One region of the Microtetraspora malaysiensis genome, then DNA from elsewhere that is predicted to be linked to it. Evidence: riboswitches for the same ligand, from Rfam matches in the RefSeq annotation. Region 1 holds a riboswitch; the other holds the start of a gene.
The links. Region 1 has a riboswitch for glycine ahead of gcvP (aminomethyl-transferring glycine dehydrogenase). Riboswitches for the same ligand answer to the same signal wherever they lie in the genome.
Positions count from the first base shown of each region.

Region 1 (7,552 bases):
GAAGCCGCTTTCTGCTGGACAGCGATCTCACCACGGCGGGTCGCCACCCGGAGAGCGACATTTTCCTGGACGATGTGACGGTGTCCAGAAGGCACGTGGAGTTCTACCGGCGCGGCGGCCAGTTCACCGTCCGTGACGTCGGCAGCCTCAACGGGACGTACGTCAACCGTGAGCGCATAGAGGAGTTCCCCCTGACGGGGGGCGACGAGGTGCAGATCGGCAAGTTCCGGTTGGTGTTCTTCATGCGCGGCCTTGGGGGCCAGTGATCTCTGAGGGAGGGGCGGGTAAGTCATGAGCGCGCAGGCGGTACGGGCGTTCATGAGCATCGGGGAGGTGCTCGCGCTGCTGCAGGGCGAGTTCCCCGACGTGACGATCTCCAAGATTCGTTTCCTGGAGGGCGAGGGGCTCATCGAGCCGCAGCGAAGTCCCTCGGGGTACCGCAAGTTCACCCACGCGGATGTCGAGCGGCTCCGCTACATCCTCACCGCGCAGCGTGACCACTACCTCCCGCTCCGCGTGATCAAGGAAAACCTCGACGAGCAGGCTGCCCGCCCGCGGGCGCTGCCGCAGGAGACCCCGCCGGCACGGCTCAGCCGCGAGGAGCTGCTCCGGGCCGCCGAGATCGACGAGGACACCCTCGCCGAGCTGGAGAGCTTCGGCCTGGTGGCCTCCGTGGCCCGCTGGTACGACGCGGACGCCCTGGAGATCGCCCGCAACGTGGGATCGCTGGCCAGGTTCGGCCTGCACGCCCGCCACCTGCGCATGGTCCGGGCCGCGGCCGAGCGTGAGGCGAGCCTGGTCGAGCAGGTCGTGGCCCCGCTGCTGCGCCGCCGCGCACCGGGCGCGATCGGACAGGCCGAGGAGACCGGACGGGAAATATCCGGACTTCTCCTCGAATTGCACACTGTGTTGCTTCGTGGCAGTGTTCGCCGCGTTCTGGGGCAGTGACCGGGCCGACCCGCAGCGGGTGTTACGTTGAAGGCCTGGTGATATGCCGCGCCACTTTGAGACGGAGTCGCCCGTGTTGCAGATGGAGGTCGTGGGGGTTCGCGTTGAGATGCCCACCAACCAGCCGATCGTCCTCCTGAAGGAGACGAACGGCGATCGGTACCTGCCGATCTGGATCGGCATGACCGAGGCGACGGCCATCGCGCTCGCCCAGGCGGAGGAGCCGCCACCGCGCCCGCTCACTCATGATCTGTTCCGTGACGTGCTGGAGGCGCTGGGGGTGCGCCTGCAAACGGTCAACATCGTCGCGCTACGCGACCAGATCTTCTTCGCCGATCTGGTGTTCTCGAACGGGGTGGAGGTGAGCGCCCGGCCCTCGGACTCGATCGCGCTCGCGCTCCGCACCGGAGCGACGATCTACGCCAGTGAGGAGGTCCTCAGGGAGGCCGGCGTGAGCATGCCGGACGACCAGGAGGACGAGGTGGAGAAGTTCCGGGAGTTCCTCGACAACATCACGCCCGAGGACTTCGGACGTGCCGGGTAGGGGTTGATTTCGGGAATTTAACGCTTCACGACGCGCCGTGCGGGGTCGTTGACTGAGAATGTCCCCGGTCCTACGGTGCAAGGGAATCCACGGTTGTAATTCATGAACCCCCAGATCAGACCGTGGGATGAGAGAAAGCCGGAGGTCCGCAGTGGCGGTCAGCAGCGGCGAGGGTAAAGCGGCCGACCAGCATGATCCGGCCCGTCAGTCAGCGCGAGAGCGCGCCGGTGAGCAGGGACTGCTGTTCGACGAGCGCCCGATGAGACTGCCCGACGACATCGGGTACCGCGGTCCCACCGCCTGCGCGGCGGCCGGCATCACCTACCGCCAGCTCGACTACTGGGCCCGGACGGAGCTGGTCCTGCCGACCATAAGAGCCGCGCACGGATCCGGCTCGCAGCGCCTGTACAGCTTTCGCGACATCCTCGTGCTCAAGGTCGTCAAACGCCTCCTGGACACCGGCGTCTCGCTCCAGCAGATCCGGACCGCCGTCCAGCATCTCCGGGACAGGGGAGTCAACGACCTCGCCCAGATCACTTTGATGAGCGACGGCGTCAGCGTGTACGAGTGCACGTCGCCCGACGAGGTCATCGACCTGCTCCAGGGCGGTCAGGGAGTGTTCGGCATCGCTCTCGGGCGCGTCTGGCGGGAAGTCGAGGGATCGCTGGCCGAGCTGCCGGGCGAGCGGGCCGAGTCCGGCTCGGGTTCGGAGGCCGACCATCCGGCCGACGAGCTGGCCCAGCGCAGGAAGTCCCGTAAGACCGGCTGAGAGCCGCGAGCGAGAGCCCCGCGCCGCCCCCGAAGCCGGATATGACCAGCGAAAACGGCTGTGACCGGTGATATGGCGGCGGATCGGGTGAAAATCCACGAGACCGGGTGAATGCCCCGCCTCGGGGTAAGCGGTAGAGTGACGAAAGCCGACGACCCCGTGCGGGAGAGACCTCTTTAGTAGAGGCGCCGAAGGAGCAACCCTCCCCGGAATCTCTCAGGCATCCCGTACCGCGCGGGAGAGGCAACTCTGGAAAGCAGCACGTCCACCAGGCGTGCTCACCGACGGTGCAAGCCCTCCGGGGTGAAGCTCTCAGGTCGTTGTCCCGCCGCCGGTCGGCTGGTCGCGATGACAGAGGGGGAGACCGGGCGCACGCGTGCGCCCCCGAGGTCTCGACCCGCCGCAGGAGGCTTGCACATGACCGACCGGTCACCACTTCGCGATCTTTCCGGCCCGCCCTTCGCGGCCCGTCACATCGGTCCCTCGGACGCCGAGCAGGCGCGCATGCTGGAGGCCGTCGGATACGCCTCCGTGGCCGACCTGGTGGCCGTCGCCGTACCCGAGGCGATCCGGACCACGACGCCGCTCGCGCTGCCCGAGGCGGCGAGCGAGACGCGCGCACTGGCCGAGCTGCGGGCGATCGCGGGCCGCAACCGCGTCCGCACCTCGATGATCGGCCTCGGCTACCACGACACGATCACGCCGGGCGTCATCCTGCGCAACGTGCTGGAGAACCCGGGCTGGTACACCGCGTACACGCCGTACCAGCCGGAGATCTCGCAGGGCCGGCTGGAGGCGCTGCTCAACTTCCAGACCGCGATCACCGACCTGACCGGCCTCGACGTGGCCGGGGCCTCGCTCCTGGACGAGGGCACGGCCGCCGCCGAGGCGATGACCCTGGCCCGCCGGGCCAGCAAGGTCAAGAGTGACGTCTTCGTCGTCGACACCGACGCGCTGCCGCAGACCAAGGCGGTCCTCGCGACCCGGGCCGAGCCGCTCGGCATCACCCTCGTCGAGGCGGACCTCGCCGACCCCGGCGTCGCGCTGCCCGAGTGCTTCGGCGTGCTGGTGCAGTACCCCGGGGCGAGCGGGCGGGTGGCGAGCTTCCGCGCGCTCGCCGAGCGGGCGCACACGGCGGGCGCGCAGGTGGTCGCCGCCGCCGACCTGCTCGCGCTGACGCTGCTGGCGTCGCCCGGCGAGCTGGGCGCGGACATCGCCGTCGGCTCCTCCCAGCGGTTCGGCGTCCCCCTCGGCTTCGGCGGCCCGCACGCCGCCTACATGGCCGTACGCGAGGGCCTCCAGCGGCAGATGCCCGGACGCCTGGTCGGCGTCTCCGTCGACGCGGACGGGCGGCCCGCCTACCGGCTCGCGCTGCAGACCCGCGAGCAGCACATCCGCAGGGAGAAGGCGACCAGCAACATCTGCACCGCGCAGGTCCTGCTCGCCGTCATGGCCTCCCTGTACGCCGTCTACCACGGTCCGGACGGCCTGCGACGGATCGCCCAGCGCGTCCACCGCCACGCGGCCGTGCTCGCCGCCGGGCTGCGTCAGGGCGGCGTCGAGGTCGCGCACGAGGAGTTCTTCGACACCGTCGTGGCCCGCGTCCCCGGGCGCGCCGCCCAGGTCGTGGCCGCCGCCGAGGCGGCGGGCGTCAACGTCCGGCCCGTGGACGCCGACCACGTCGCGGTCGCCTGCGACGAGAAGACCGCGGCCGAGCACCTGGAGATCGTGTGGGCCGCCTTCGGCGTGCCCGGCTCCGCCGACGGCGCCGTGATCGACGACCTGGACCGGGTGACCCCGGACGCGCTGCCGGCCGACCTTGCCCGGACCAGTGACTTCCTGACCCACCCGGTGTTCCACTCGTACCGGTCCGAGACGGCGATGCTGCGTTACCTGCGCCGGCTCCAGGACAAGGACGTCGCCCTCGACCGCTCGATGATCCCGCTCGGCTCCTGCACGATGAAGCTGAACGCGACCACCGAGATGGAGCCGATCACCTGGCCGGAGTTCGCCGGCATCCACCCCTTCGTCCCGGCCGAGCAGGCGGCGGGCTACGTCGAGCTGATCGAGACCCTCGAGGGCTGGCTCGCCGAGGTCACCGGCTACGACGCGGTGTCGATCCAGCCGAACGCGGGCTCCCAGGGCGAGTTCGCCGGGCTGCTCGCCATCCGCGCCTACCACCACGGGCGCGGCGAGGGCGGCCGGGACATCTGCCTGATCCCGTCGTCCGCGCACGGCACCAACGCGGCCAGCGCGGTCATGGCCGGGATGCGGGTCGTCGTCGTCGCCTGCGACGACAACGGCAACGTCGACCTCACCGACCTGGCCGCCAAGATCGACAAGCACCGCGACGCGCTCGCCGCGATCATGGTGACGTACCCGTCCACCCACGGGGTGTACGAGGAGACGATCGTCGAGATCTGCGCGCGGGTCCACGAGGCCGGGGGACAGGTCTACGTCGACGGCGCCAACCTCAACGCCCTCGTCGGCCTGGCCAGGCTCGGCGAGTTCGGCGCGGACGTCAGCCACCTCAACCTGCACAAGACGTTCTGCATCCCGCACGGCGGCGGCGGGCCGGGTGTCGGGCCGGTGGCGGTCAAGGCCCACCTCGCCCCCTACCTCCCCGGCCGGGGCTCGGGCGACGTCTCCGCCGCGCCGTACGGCTCCGCGGGCATCCTGCCGATCTCCTGGGCGTACATCAGGATGATGGGCGGCGAGGGGCTGCGCCAGGCGACCGAGCAGGCGATCCTCTCGGCGAACTACCTGGCCCGGCGGCTCGCCCCGCACTACCCGGTGCTGTACACCGGGCGGGACGGCCTCGTCGCGCACGAGTGCATCGTCGACCTGCGGCAGATCACCAAGGAGACCGGCGTCACCGTGGACGACGTCGCCAAGCGGCTGATCGACTACGGGTTCCACGCGCCGACGATGTCGTTCCCGGTCGCGGGCACGCTGATGATCGAGCCCACCGAGAGCGAGGACCTGGCCGAGCTGGACCGCTTCGTCGAGGCCATGGTCGCCATCCGCGGCGAGATCGCCCGCGTCGCGTCCGGGGAGTACGACCCGACGGACAACCCGCTGCGGAACGCGCCGCACACGGCCGCCTGCCTGGTCGCCGACGAGTGGCCGCACCCCTACTCGCGCACGGTCGCGGCCTACCCCGTGTCCGCGCTGCGGGAGAACAAGTACTGGTCGCCGGTCCGCCGCATCGACCAGGCGTACGGGGACCGCAACCTCGTCTGCTCCTGCCCTCCCCTGGAGGCGTACGAGGACTGAGCGGAGTGAGCGCGGGGAGGACCGCGGGCCCGGAACGGAAGCGGGCCGTCATCATGCGGATGTCCTCCCCGCGCGGGCCCGCCGGTCGTTAGGATCTTGCCGATCCCCGATTTTGGAGGGCCCGGCATGACGGCCATCGACCCCGGACGGCAGATCGACCGCGCACGCGGGCTGGCCGAGGCGGGCGATCTCGACGCCGCCGCCGCGATCTTCGCGGAGGTCGCGGCCGACGGAGACGCGCCCGACCGGCAGGAGGGCGCGGCGGGGCTCTCCGACGTCGCCGAGCGGATGGCCGAGCGGCTGCTGGAGGACGGCGAGCCGGGGCAGGCCGCCGACCTCCTGCTGCGCGCCCTGTCCGTGCCCGGCGTCGCCGAGCCCGCCCGGTTGCGGATCCTGCTCGGCCTCGCCCACCTGGACATGGCCTGCGGCGAGTTCGCCGGAGCGGTCGAGGAGGGCGACGGCGTCGACGCCGGCACCGGGGGGCTCGCCATCGAGCTGCTCGCCCGCGTCCTGCCGCTGCGCGGCCGGGACGGCGACGCCGAGACCGTCTGGCGGTATGGCCTGGCCCACCCCGACACGGCGCTGGCCGAGGAGGTGCGGCTCCGCCTCAGCAGGGACGTGCGCCCCTCGGTAACCTGACCCCGGTGGAGCTACAGACACCGCACGGCCCGGGACGGGCCGAGGTGGACGAGGCGGCCGACCCGCGGCTGCTGCTCGTCCTCACGCACGGCTCGTCCGGGGGAGTGGACGCGCCCGACCTGCTCGCCGTACGCGACGCCGTCCTGGCCATCGGCGGGACGGTCGCCCGGGTGACCCAGCCGTTCCGGCTCAGAGGCGCCCGCGCGCCGGGCTCGGCGGTGCGGCAGGACGAGGCGTGGATCGCGATGATCGAGGAGTTGCGGGCCCGCCATCCGGAGCTGCCTCTTGTGCAGGGCGGGCGGAGCAACGGCGCGCGGGTCGCCTGCCGTACCGCCCGGGCGGTGGGGGCGGACGCGGTGGTCGCGCTGGCGTTCCCGCTACACCCGCCGGGCAAGCCGGAACGCTCCAGAGCGGATGAGCTGAGGCAGGCGGGTACGGACGTTCTGGTGATCAACGGGGATCGCGACCCGTTCGGAGTGCCCGAGGAGTCCGACGCGGCACGGCTCGTGGTGCTGCCGGGTGAGGGGCACGATCTGAAGAAGGATCCCGCCCGGGTGGGCGAGGAGGTGGCCCGGTGGCTGCTGGCGCGGCTGCGGGCCTGAGCCGGAGCAGGCGGCGAAAAGGTACCTGAGCCCGTCGCCGGACGGGGCGACGGGAAGGGGCCCGGCTGGACGGACCAGCCGGGTGACCCGGCCACGATGCCGATCAGGCGGCGCTGGAAGCCAGGTCGGTCGGGCGGTGCGGGGCGATGGCGACACCGTCGGGCAGCAGCTCGCCGGTGTCCTCGAAGAGGACGACGCCGTTGCACAGCAGGCTCCACCCCTGCTCGGGGTGGGCCGCTACGGTGCGGGCCGCTTCGCGGTCCTTCGCATCCGCGCTCGGACAGGACGGGCTATGAGGGCACATCGCCGGGGCTCCGTGTCTTATCGTTCGCCCGCACGCGGGCGGCGGGCGTCTGGGGTTGGTGTGTGACTGACAGCACATTGGTGCCAATACCAGTGTGCCGCTCGCTCGCCACGTGGCGACATAGTCCGTTAGGACGGTTTCGGCCGGTCCTGGGGAGGGGCCGGGGGCGCCCGCGCGGGTTCCGCTCACCACGTTGTGAGCTATTCCACAAGATTGCCTCAGGGAAGATAACGGTCCAAGCTCGACACGCCGTCCGTCTGATAACCGGCAGATTACGGTTCTCCGCGCCGTCTCCACGCCGCCCCCGCGTCGTTTCGCGGCGTCACCCGGAGGCCGGATCTCGACCCCGCTGTTCAGGCGGCCGGGCCTCGCGCAGCGACGTGGTGGCCCATCTGTACGGGGAGCGGGCCCGCGTGAAGTTTCCGTAAAGAAAGCGTTGACCATCAGGGTCGGATGTAAGTAACTTCCAG
Region 1 covers NZ_CP191998.1:4,934,213-4,941,764, reverse strand. The annotation lists gene ACQP1V_RS23475 (FHA domain-containing protein) at 1-266, shown strand, start outside; gene ftsR (transcriptional regulator FtsR) at 292-948, shown strand; gene ACQP1V_RS23465 (bifunctional nuclease family protein) at 1,022-1,492, shown strand; gene ACQP1V_RS23460 (MerR family transcriptional regulator) at 1,644-2,261, shown strand; glycine riboswitch at 2,414-2,504, shown strand; glycine riboswitch at 2,505-2,626, shown strand; gene gcvP (aminomethyl-transferring glycine dehydrogenase) at 2,679-5,537, shown strand; gene ACQP1V_RS23450 (hypothetical protein) at 5,664-6,176, shown strand; gene ACQP1V_RS23445 (alpha/beta hydrolase family protein) at 6,182-6,778, shown strand; gene ACQP1V_RS23440 (DUF5999 family protein) at 6,882-7,082, opposite strand.

Region 2 (7,552 bases), 2.9 Mb from region 1:
GGCTGCTCGTCGCCCTCGGCTGGGGGCGGATCGGCACGCGTACCGGCTCGGGGATCGCCATGCTCGGCGTGGCGCTCAAGGGCGTTCAGGGCATCGGCAAGCTGTACGTGCGGCTGGTCGGCGACAGCAGGATGCGGATCAGCATCGACCTCCTGCCCGAGGCGGACCCGGCCGAGGTGATCGGCCGGCTGAACGCCGAGGCGGTGTCACGAGTGCGCGGCCTGGTCGGCCGCGGAGACCTTCCGACGCTGGTCAGGCTGCACATCCGGCGCCGCTGACCGGCGGGCGCCCAGCGCCAGCCCGGCCGCGAGGCAGGCGAGCGGCACCACCGGCACGATGTAGCGGTGGTCGAAGGCCGCGATCATCGGCGGGGCGAAGAGCAGGGCCGCGGCGGCGGCCAGCGGCGGGATCACGGCCCACCGCCGCACGAACAGGCCGCCCAGCCCGATCAGCAGGATGACCGCGAGGAACGGCCCGCGCAGGTAGCCCTGCTCCTGGTAGGCGCGCAGCCACCCCGCCCACGGCTCCACCACCCGGCTCTCGCCCGAGGAGCCCTGGTAGGCGGTGGTGAGCTGCGTCGCGGTGCGCCCCGCGGACGCGATCTTGTCGGGGAACGGCTTCGCCGAATCAGGGAAGACGTACGCGCTCTGCGGCCCGGGGGAGGGGTAGACCCGGCGCTCCCACTCGAAGGCCCAGAGAGCGTCGCTCAACCCGGTGCGCAGGAAGTCGAGCGGCTGGCTGCGGATCGCCAGCGACGCGAACTCGCCGGCCAGCTCCTCCCGTTTCGCCCCGACGCGCTGGAGCGGGGAGGTGGCGTCCCAGATGTAGGCGGGCGCGGCCAGTCTCGGCTCGGTGGGGCAGAGCGGGGTGAGGCGCGGAGCGGGGTCCATCTTGGTGCAGTCGGCGAACGTCATGGTGCGCGACCACAGCCACGTGCTGCTGCCGCCCATGCCGTACGAGCCGTGTGCGCTGTGGAACCAGACGGCGTAGCCGCCGAGGACGACCGCCGCCGCCGCGACGCCCGAGACCAGCGCTCGCGCGCCCGCCCGGGTCAGCAGCAGCCAGACGGCGGCGATGACGATCAGCGGGAGCCCGATGGTCCGGGTGACGGTCGCCAGCGCCAGCAGCAACAGCGCCGCGGTTGCGGCCGTGACGGACGGTTTCGGCCGCCACACCAGGATCGCCACCCCGGCCACGGCCAGGAAGGTGAACAGCAGGTCGGCCATCATCAGGTGTTCGAGCTGGATCTGGTGGGCATCCAGGAGGATCGGCGCGGCGACCAGCGCCGCGATCCATCCCCGCAGTGCCGTACGGCGGCGCAGCATGACGTAGACGAGGACGGCGATGCCGATCCCGAGCAGATGCTGGACGATCACGACGGCCTGGATGTCGCGCAGCGGGCTGAGCAGCCACAGGAACAGCGAGTAGCCGGACGGGCGGGACGCCAGCGGGCGCAGATCGAGGCCCGAGCTCAGGTACGCGAACGAGTCGGCCCAGAACCACAGCGCCGGGCGGTAGCCGAGCACGGCCAGCGCCCGCAACGCCACGCCGAGCACGAGCAGGGCGGCGAACGCCAGGTGCGACCGCAGGAACGAGGCCACCTTCCCCCTTGCGGTTGCTTAACCGACCGACAAATCAGGAACCGCCAGGATAAAGCATGATCCTGTGAGGAAAGGCGTTGCCTTGGGGCGCCGAGCGCTGTCATGCCGGAGGCGTGACAATGAGCAGGCTCAGCGGGTGACGCCCTCCTGGCGGGTGAGGAGCCCGAGTTCGGCGCGGGTGGGCAGGCCCTCCCAGTCGCCGGAGACCGTGCAGGCGAACGCCCCGGCGGTGACGGCGGTGTCCAGGCGGGTCTCGGGCGGCGCGCCGGCGAGCAGTTCGGCGAGGTATCCGCCGACGAAGGCGTCGCCCGCGCCCACCGGGTCGAGCACCTCCACGGGTACGGCGGGGCGGACCAGCGGACGGCCGTCCACCAGCGCGGCGCACCCCTTGGCGCCCAGCTTGACGACCACCTGCGTCGGCCCGAGGTCGGCGAGGGCGGCGGCGAGGTCGAGCGGGTCGTCCTTGGCGGGCACGAACAGCTCGGCCTCCTCGATCCCGGCGAAGACCACGTCGCTGTCGGACAGGATGCCCGACAGCCGTTCGGCCGCGTGGGCCCGGCTCCAGAGCCTGCCCCGGTAGTTGACGTCGAAGGAGACGGTGACGCCGTGGCGGCGGGCCAGGCCGACCGCGTGGCGTACGGCCTCGGCGGCGGAGTCGGAGAGCGCCGGAGTGATGCCGGTGACGTGCAGCAGTCCGGCGCCGGCTATGGCGTCCTCGGCCACGTCGGCGGGGCTCAGCCGCGATCCGGCGCTGCCCGCCCGGTAGTACCAGACGTTAAGCGACTGGTTGGTGCGCCGTTCCTTCACCATGAGGCCGGTGGGCGCGCCGTCGTCGACGATTGCGCGTACGTCGAGGCCCTCGGCGCGCAGTTCGCGCAGCACCAGGTCGCCGAAACCGTCGGCGCCGACCCGGCCGATCCAGGTGACGGGGACGCCGAGCCGCCGCAGCGCGATGGCGACGTTGCTCTCCGCGCCGCCGACGCCGACGGCCATGCTCGGCGCGTGCCGGAGCGGACCGGTGCGCTCGGTGGTGAGCAGGGCCATGGTCTCTCCGAGCGTGATCGCGCCCCGCGGCTGCGGCTCACCCATCGCGCCTCCCTCCGTTCTCGGCGGTTTCCCGGCGGTCCCGCGAGTCGCGGGGCTCACGGCGGGGACACCCGGTGCTGGAGTCGGCGCTCGCCGCGTGGGCCCGGCACACCCGCGACGACGAGCCGGACGACCCCGCGGCCGCCCGGCTGCGCGCGGCCTGGTCGGGACGCCGGGACGCGGAGGCCGTACGGGCGCTCCTGCTCGTCCTCGGCGCCGCCGACCTCGCGGACGACACCGGCCTGGTCACCGCCGTGGCCGGGCGCCTGATCAGCACTCGATGACGTTGACGGCGAGGCCTCCCCGGCTGGTCTCCTTGTACTTGTCGAGCATGTCCCTGCCGGTGTCACGCATGGTCTTGATGGCCTTGTCGAGCGACACGAAGTGGCGGCCGTCGCCACGCAGCGCGATGCGGGACGCGGCGATCGCCTTGACCGACGCCACCGCGTTCCGCTCGATGCACGGGATCTGAACCAGTCCGCCGATCGGGTCGCAGGTCAGGCCCAGGTTGTGCTCGATGCCGATCTCGGCGGCGTTCTCGACCTGCTCAGGGGTGCCGCCGAGCGCCTCGGTGAGCCCGGCCGCGGCCATCGAGCAGGCCGACCCGACCTCACCCTGGCAGCCGACCTCGGCGCCGGAGATCGAGGCGTTCTCCTTGAAGAGCACCCCGATCGCCCCCGCGGTGAGCAGGAAGCGTACGACGCCGTCGTCGTCGACCCCCTCGACGAACCGCGTGTAGTACGACAGCACCGCCGGGATGATGCCGGCCGCGCCGTTCGTCGGGGCGGTGACGATCCGGCCGCCCGCCGCGTTCTCCTCGTTCACCGCGAGCGCGAACAGGGTCACCCAGTCCATCGCGCGCAGCGGGTCGCGGTCGGCCTCGGTCTGCAGGCGGCGGTACAACTGGTTCGCCCGCCGCCTGACCTTGAGCCCGCCCGGGAGGACGCCCTCCATGGAGGTGCCGCGCCGTACCGACTCGGCCATGACCGACCACAGGTGCAGCAGCCCCTCGCGGATCTGCGCGGGCGTGCGGCCGAAGGCCTGCTCGTTCTCCAACATGAGCGCGGAGATCGACAGGCCGGTCTCCGAGCACCGGGCGAGCAGCTCCGCCCCCGTGGTGAAGGGGTGGGGGAGCACGGTGTCGTCCGGCTTGATGCGGTCGGCGCCGGTGGCGTTCTCGTCCACGACGAACCCGCCGCCGACCGAGTAGTAGATCTTCTCGCGCAGGATCTCGCCCGAGTCGGTGAAGGCGGTGAACCGCATCCCGTTCGGATGGTGGGGCAGCGTGATCTTGCGTTCGAAGACGAGGTCGTCGCCGACGACGAAGGGGATCTCGCGGGAGCCGTACAAGGTGACCGTGCCCGACTCCCGCATGGCGGCGAGCCGCGCGTCGACCGTGTCCACGTCGACCAGTTCGGGCTTCTCCCCGGACAGGCCGAGCAGCACCGCCTTGTCGCTGCCGTGTCCCTTGCCGGTCAGGCCGAGCGAGCCGTACAGAATGACCTCGACGCGCGAGGTCTTCTCAAGTAGACCGTCCTGGTGAAGGCCGCGGGCGAACTTGTGCGCCGCGGCCATCGGGCCGCCCGTGTGGGAGCTGGACGGCCCGATGCCCACCTTGAACAGATCGAAGACACTGATCGCCATGATCCATGCCCTTATCTGGAAATCTCAGGGAATTTCAGGATTCGCCCGAGGTGAGGGTGGTGTACTCGGCGGCCGAGAGCAGGTCCTCCGGCTCGCCCTCCATGCGTACGCGGAACAGCCAGCCCTCGCCGTACGGGTCGGAGTTGACCAGCGAGGGGTCGTCCACGACCGCCGGGTTGGTCTCCACGATCTCGCCGCCGACCGGGGCGTAGATGTCGCTCACCGACTTGGTGGACTCCACCTCGCCGATCGCGTCACCGGCCTCGACAGTGCTGCCCACCTCGGGCACCTGCACGAAGACCACGTCACCGAGCTGCTCCGCGGCGAACGCGGTCACACCCACCGTCACGGTGAGACCGTCGTCAACGCCGGCCACCCACTCGTGCTCCTTGGTGTAGCTCAGCTCTTCGGGGATGCTGCTCACTTGCTCCTCCTGTAGAAAGGCAGATCAACGACGTCAACGGGCTCTTGGCTGCCACGGATGTCCACGGCCAGATTTCCCTTTTCGAGGGCGTCGGCCGAGACGTACGCCATGGCGATGGGCTTGCCAAGAGTCTGTGAAGGCGCACCGCTGGTCACCACGCCGACGACCTCGCCCTCCCGCGTGACCGGGTATCCGTGGCGGGGGACTCGGCGGCCGCGCGCCACCAGGCCGACCAGGCGCCGCTCGGGGGCCGGGTGCCCGGACAGCGCGGCCTTCCCGACGAAGTCGCCCGGCTTGTCGAACTTCACGACCCGGCCCAGCCCGGCGTCGAAGGGCGTCATCTCCGCGGTCAGCTCGTTGCCGTACAGGGGCATGCCCGCCTCCAGCCGGAGGGTGTCGCGGGAGGACAGGCCGCACGGCCGCACCCCCAGCTCCGCGCCCGCCTCGGTGAGGGCGTTCCACAGCCCGGCGGCGTCCTCGGGCCGGGAGAACAGCTCGAACCCGTCCTCGCCGGTGTAGCCGGTACGCGCGATCATGACCTCGAACCCGGCGACCGTGCCGGGGAGGCCCGCGTAGTACTTGAGCCCGACCAGGTCGGCGTCGGTCAGCTTGCCGAGGATCGCGGTGCTGTTCGGCCCCTGGATCGCGACCAGCGCGTACGCGTCCGACCGGTCTTCGACCTGGGCGTCGTACGACTTCGCGCGCTCGGTCAGCTCCTGTGCGACCTTGGCGTAGTTGGACGCGTTGGCGACGACCATGAAGTCCTCCGGCGCGAGCCGGTAGACGATGAGGTCGTCCAGCACGCCGCCGTCCTCCGTGACGATCATCGTGTATCTCGCCCGGCCGGGCTCGAGCACGCTCAGGTGGCCGACGAGGGCGTAGTCCAGCGCCTCTCCTGCCTGCGGGCCGGTGACGTGGATCTCGCCCATGTGGGACAGGTCGAACAGCCCGGCCGCGGTGCGCACCGCGTTGTGCTCGGCCGACTCGCTGCCGTAGCGCAGGGGCATCTGCCATCCCGCGAAGTCGGTGAGCGTGGCGCCGAGGCCTTCGTGAACCTCACGCAACGGGGTAGATCGTGACATGATCGCACCTCAGGAAGACGGATGAGAGCATCCTCCCCCTCTGTCATCGGTGCCTGAGAGCTTCGTCCGTTTTTTGCCGGACTTTCACCTTCGGCGAGGCCGGTCACGGCCTGCTTTCCAGAGGTCACCTGGCCCGCACGGTCCTTTGCCTTGAGAGGTTCGCGGGGAGGGCTTGCTCCTTCAGGGGACCTGACCGGCTTGTCAGGACGCTCTCCCGCACGGGTTCATTCGGTGCCCCGTCAGCCTAGTGGTCGGACGCCATCTCGCGAAACTGCCTACCGCCGCTCACCTCGGAGTAGGCCGCGCGCCTCCAGCGGCTCGTAGACCTCAGACCGCTCGCAATTCGGCGACCGACTGGACCAGGCCGCTTCTTTCGAGACTGGCCAGCACATCCTCGGCGGTGCCGGGCGGATTCCTCCAGGAGTCGGCGATCTGTTGCTCCAGGATCTGCTGAGTCCACTTCGCCTGCACGATGCCGGCCTGGGCGATCCTGATCAGGAGATCGCGAAGTGTGCTCGGGTACAGCACGCATGCGTCGTACACAACGGTGAAGACCACGTCAGTCGAGCCCTAGATCGCGTGTCATGGCCGACAGTTCGTCGGCGGCTGCTCTTCGGCGCTGGTCGTCCTTCCGTCTGTACTCCAGAAGTGACTCGGCGCGGACTCTTCTGTGTGTGCCCACCAGGCGATATTCGATCTCTCCTGCTTCGAGGAGGCCGATGAGGTAGGGGCGTGACACGTTGAGAAGGTCGGCGGCCTCCTGGGTCGTCAACTCGGCGTGTGCCGGCACCACGGACACGCCGCGACCGGCCGCCATATGGGCGAGTATCGCGGCAAGTAGTTCGACGGCGGCACGTGGCATCACCAGCTCCTCCCGCGTCTCCTCCGCCACGATGCGGATCCGCGCCGGATTGTCGGGGTGGCGCCGCAGGTAGCGGCGAACCCGATGAAGCGCGTCGCGAGCTGCGGCTGCGTCGGGGGAGTTCGGCTGGAGCGGAGCGGATGTCATGGTGCACCTCCAGACGCAGTATCCGACGCAATCGCAATAAACGCAATAGACGAAAGAGTCGCAACAGGCGCGGCCGTGTGTACGCCCGCGACGGCGAGGTGGCACGCCCTCGGGTAGCTCCCGGCCGCCGGGCGGCGGGCGTGGCGAGGCGGGCGACAGAGCGATCAGGAATCGAGAAGCGCCGGTCGGGGAGCCGCAACTAGCGTCATCGCCATGGCTTCCATCGAATCCGTCACCCTTGAGGTGGCCGACCCCACCGCCGTCGAACGCTTCTACACCGACGCCTTCGGATTGGACTCGCCGGTGCGCCTGCGGGCCTCGGAGGCGCCGACGACCGGCTTCCGTGGGTTCACGCTGTCGCTCACGGTGTCCCAGCCGGCCAACGTCAACAGTCTCATCGGCGCCGCTCTGGACGCCGGCGCGTCGCCGGTGAAGCCGGTCACGAAGTCGTTCTGGGGTTACGGCGGCGTCGTCCAAGCCCCCGACGGGACGATCTGGAAGGTCGCGACCTCGGCGAAGAAGGACACCGGCCCGGCCACCCGGCAGATCGACGAGATCGTGCTGCTGCTGGGAGCGGCGGACGTGGCCGCGAGCAGGCGGTTCTACGTTGACCGTGGCCTGGCTGTGGCGAAGAGCTTCGGCCGCAAGTATGTCGAGTTCGCCACGGGGTCGAGTCCCGTCAAGCTGGCGCTCTACGGGCGCCGTG
Region 2 covers NZ_CP191998.1:7,849,089-7,856,640, reverse strand. The annotation lists gene ACQP1V_RS36790 (hypothetical protein) at 1-278, shown strand, start outside; gene ACQP1V_RS36785 (hypothetical protein) at 207-1,601, opposite strand; gene ACQP1V_RS36780 (sugar kinase) at 1,731-2,690, opposite strand; gene ACQP1V_RS36775 (hypothetical protein) at 2,762-2,971, shown strand; gene ACQP1V_RS36770 (L-serine ammonia-lyase) at 2,958-4,331, opposite strand; gene gcvH (glycine cleavage system protein GcvH) at 4,366-4,755, opposite strand; gene gcvT (glycine cleavage system aminomethyltransferase GcvT) at 4,752-5,837, opposite strand; glycine riboswitch at 5,868-5,965, opposite strand; glycine riboswitch at 5,966-6,064, opposite strand; gene ACQP1V_RS36755 (hypothetical protein) at 6,165-6,395, opposite strand; gene ACQP1V_RS36750 (helix-turn-helix domain-containing protein) at 6,397-6,846, opposite strand; gene ACQP1V_RS36745 (glyoxalase) at 7,060-7,552, shown strand, end outside.
Region 2: it holds a riboswitch for glycine, as region 1 does, so the genes downstream of both, gcvT (glycine cleavage system aminomethyltransferase GcvT) here and gcvP (aminomethyl-transferring glycine dehydrogenase) in region 1, are expected to answer to the same signal.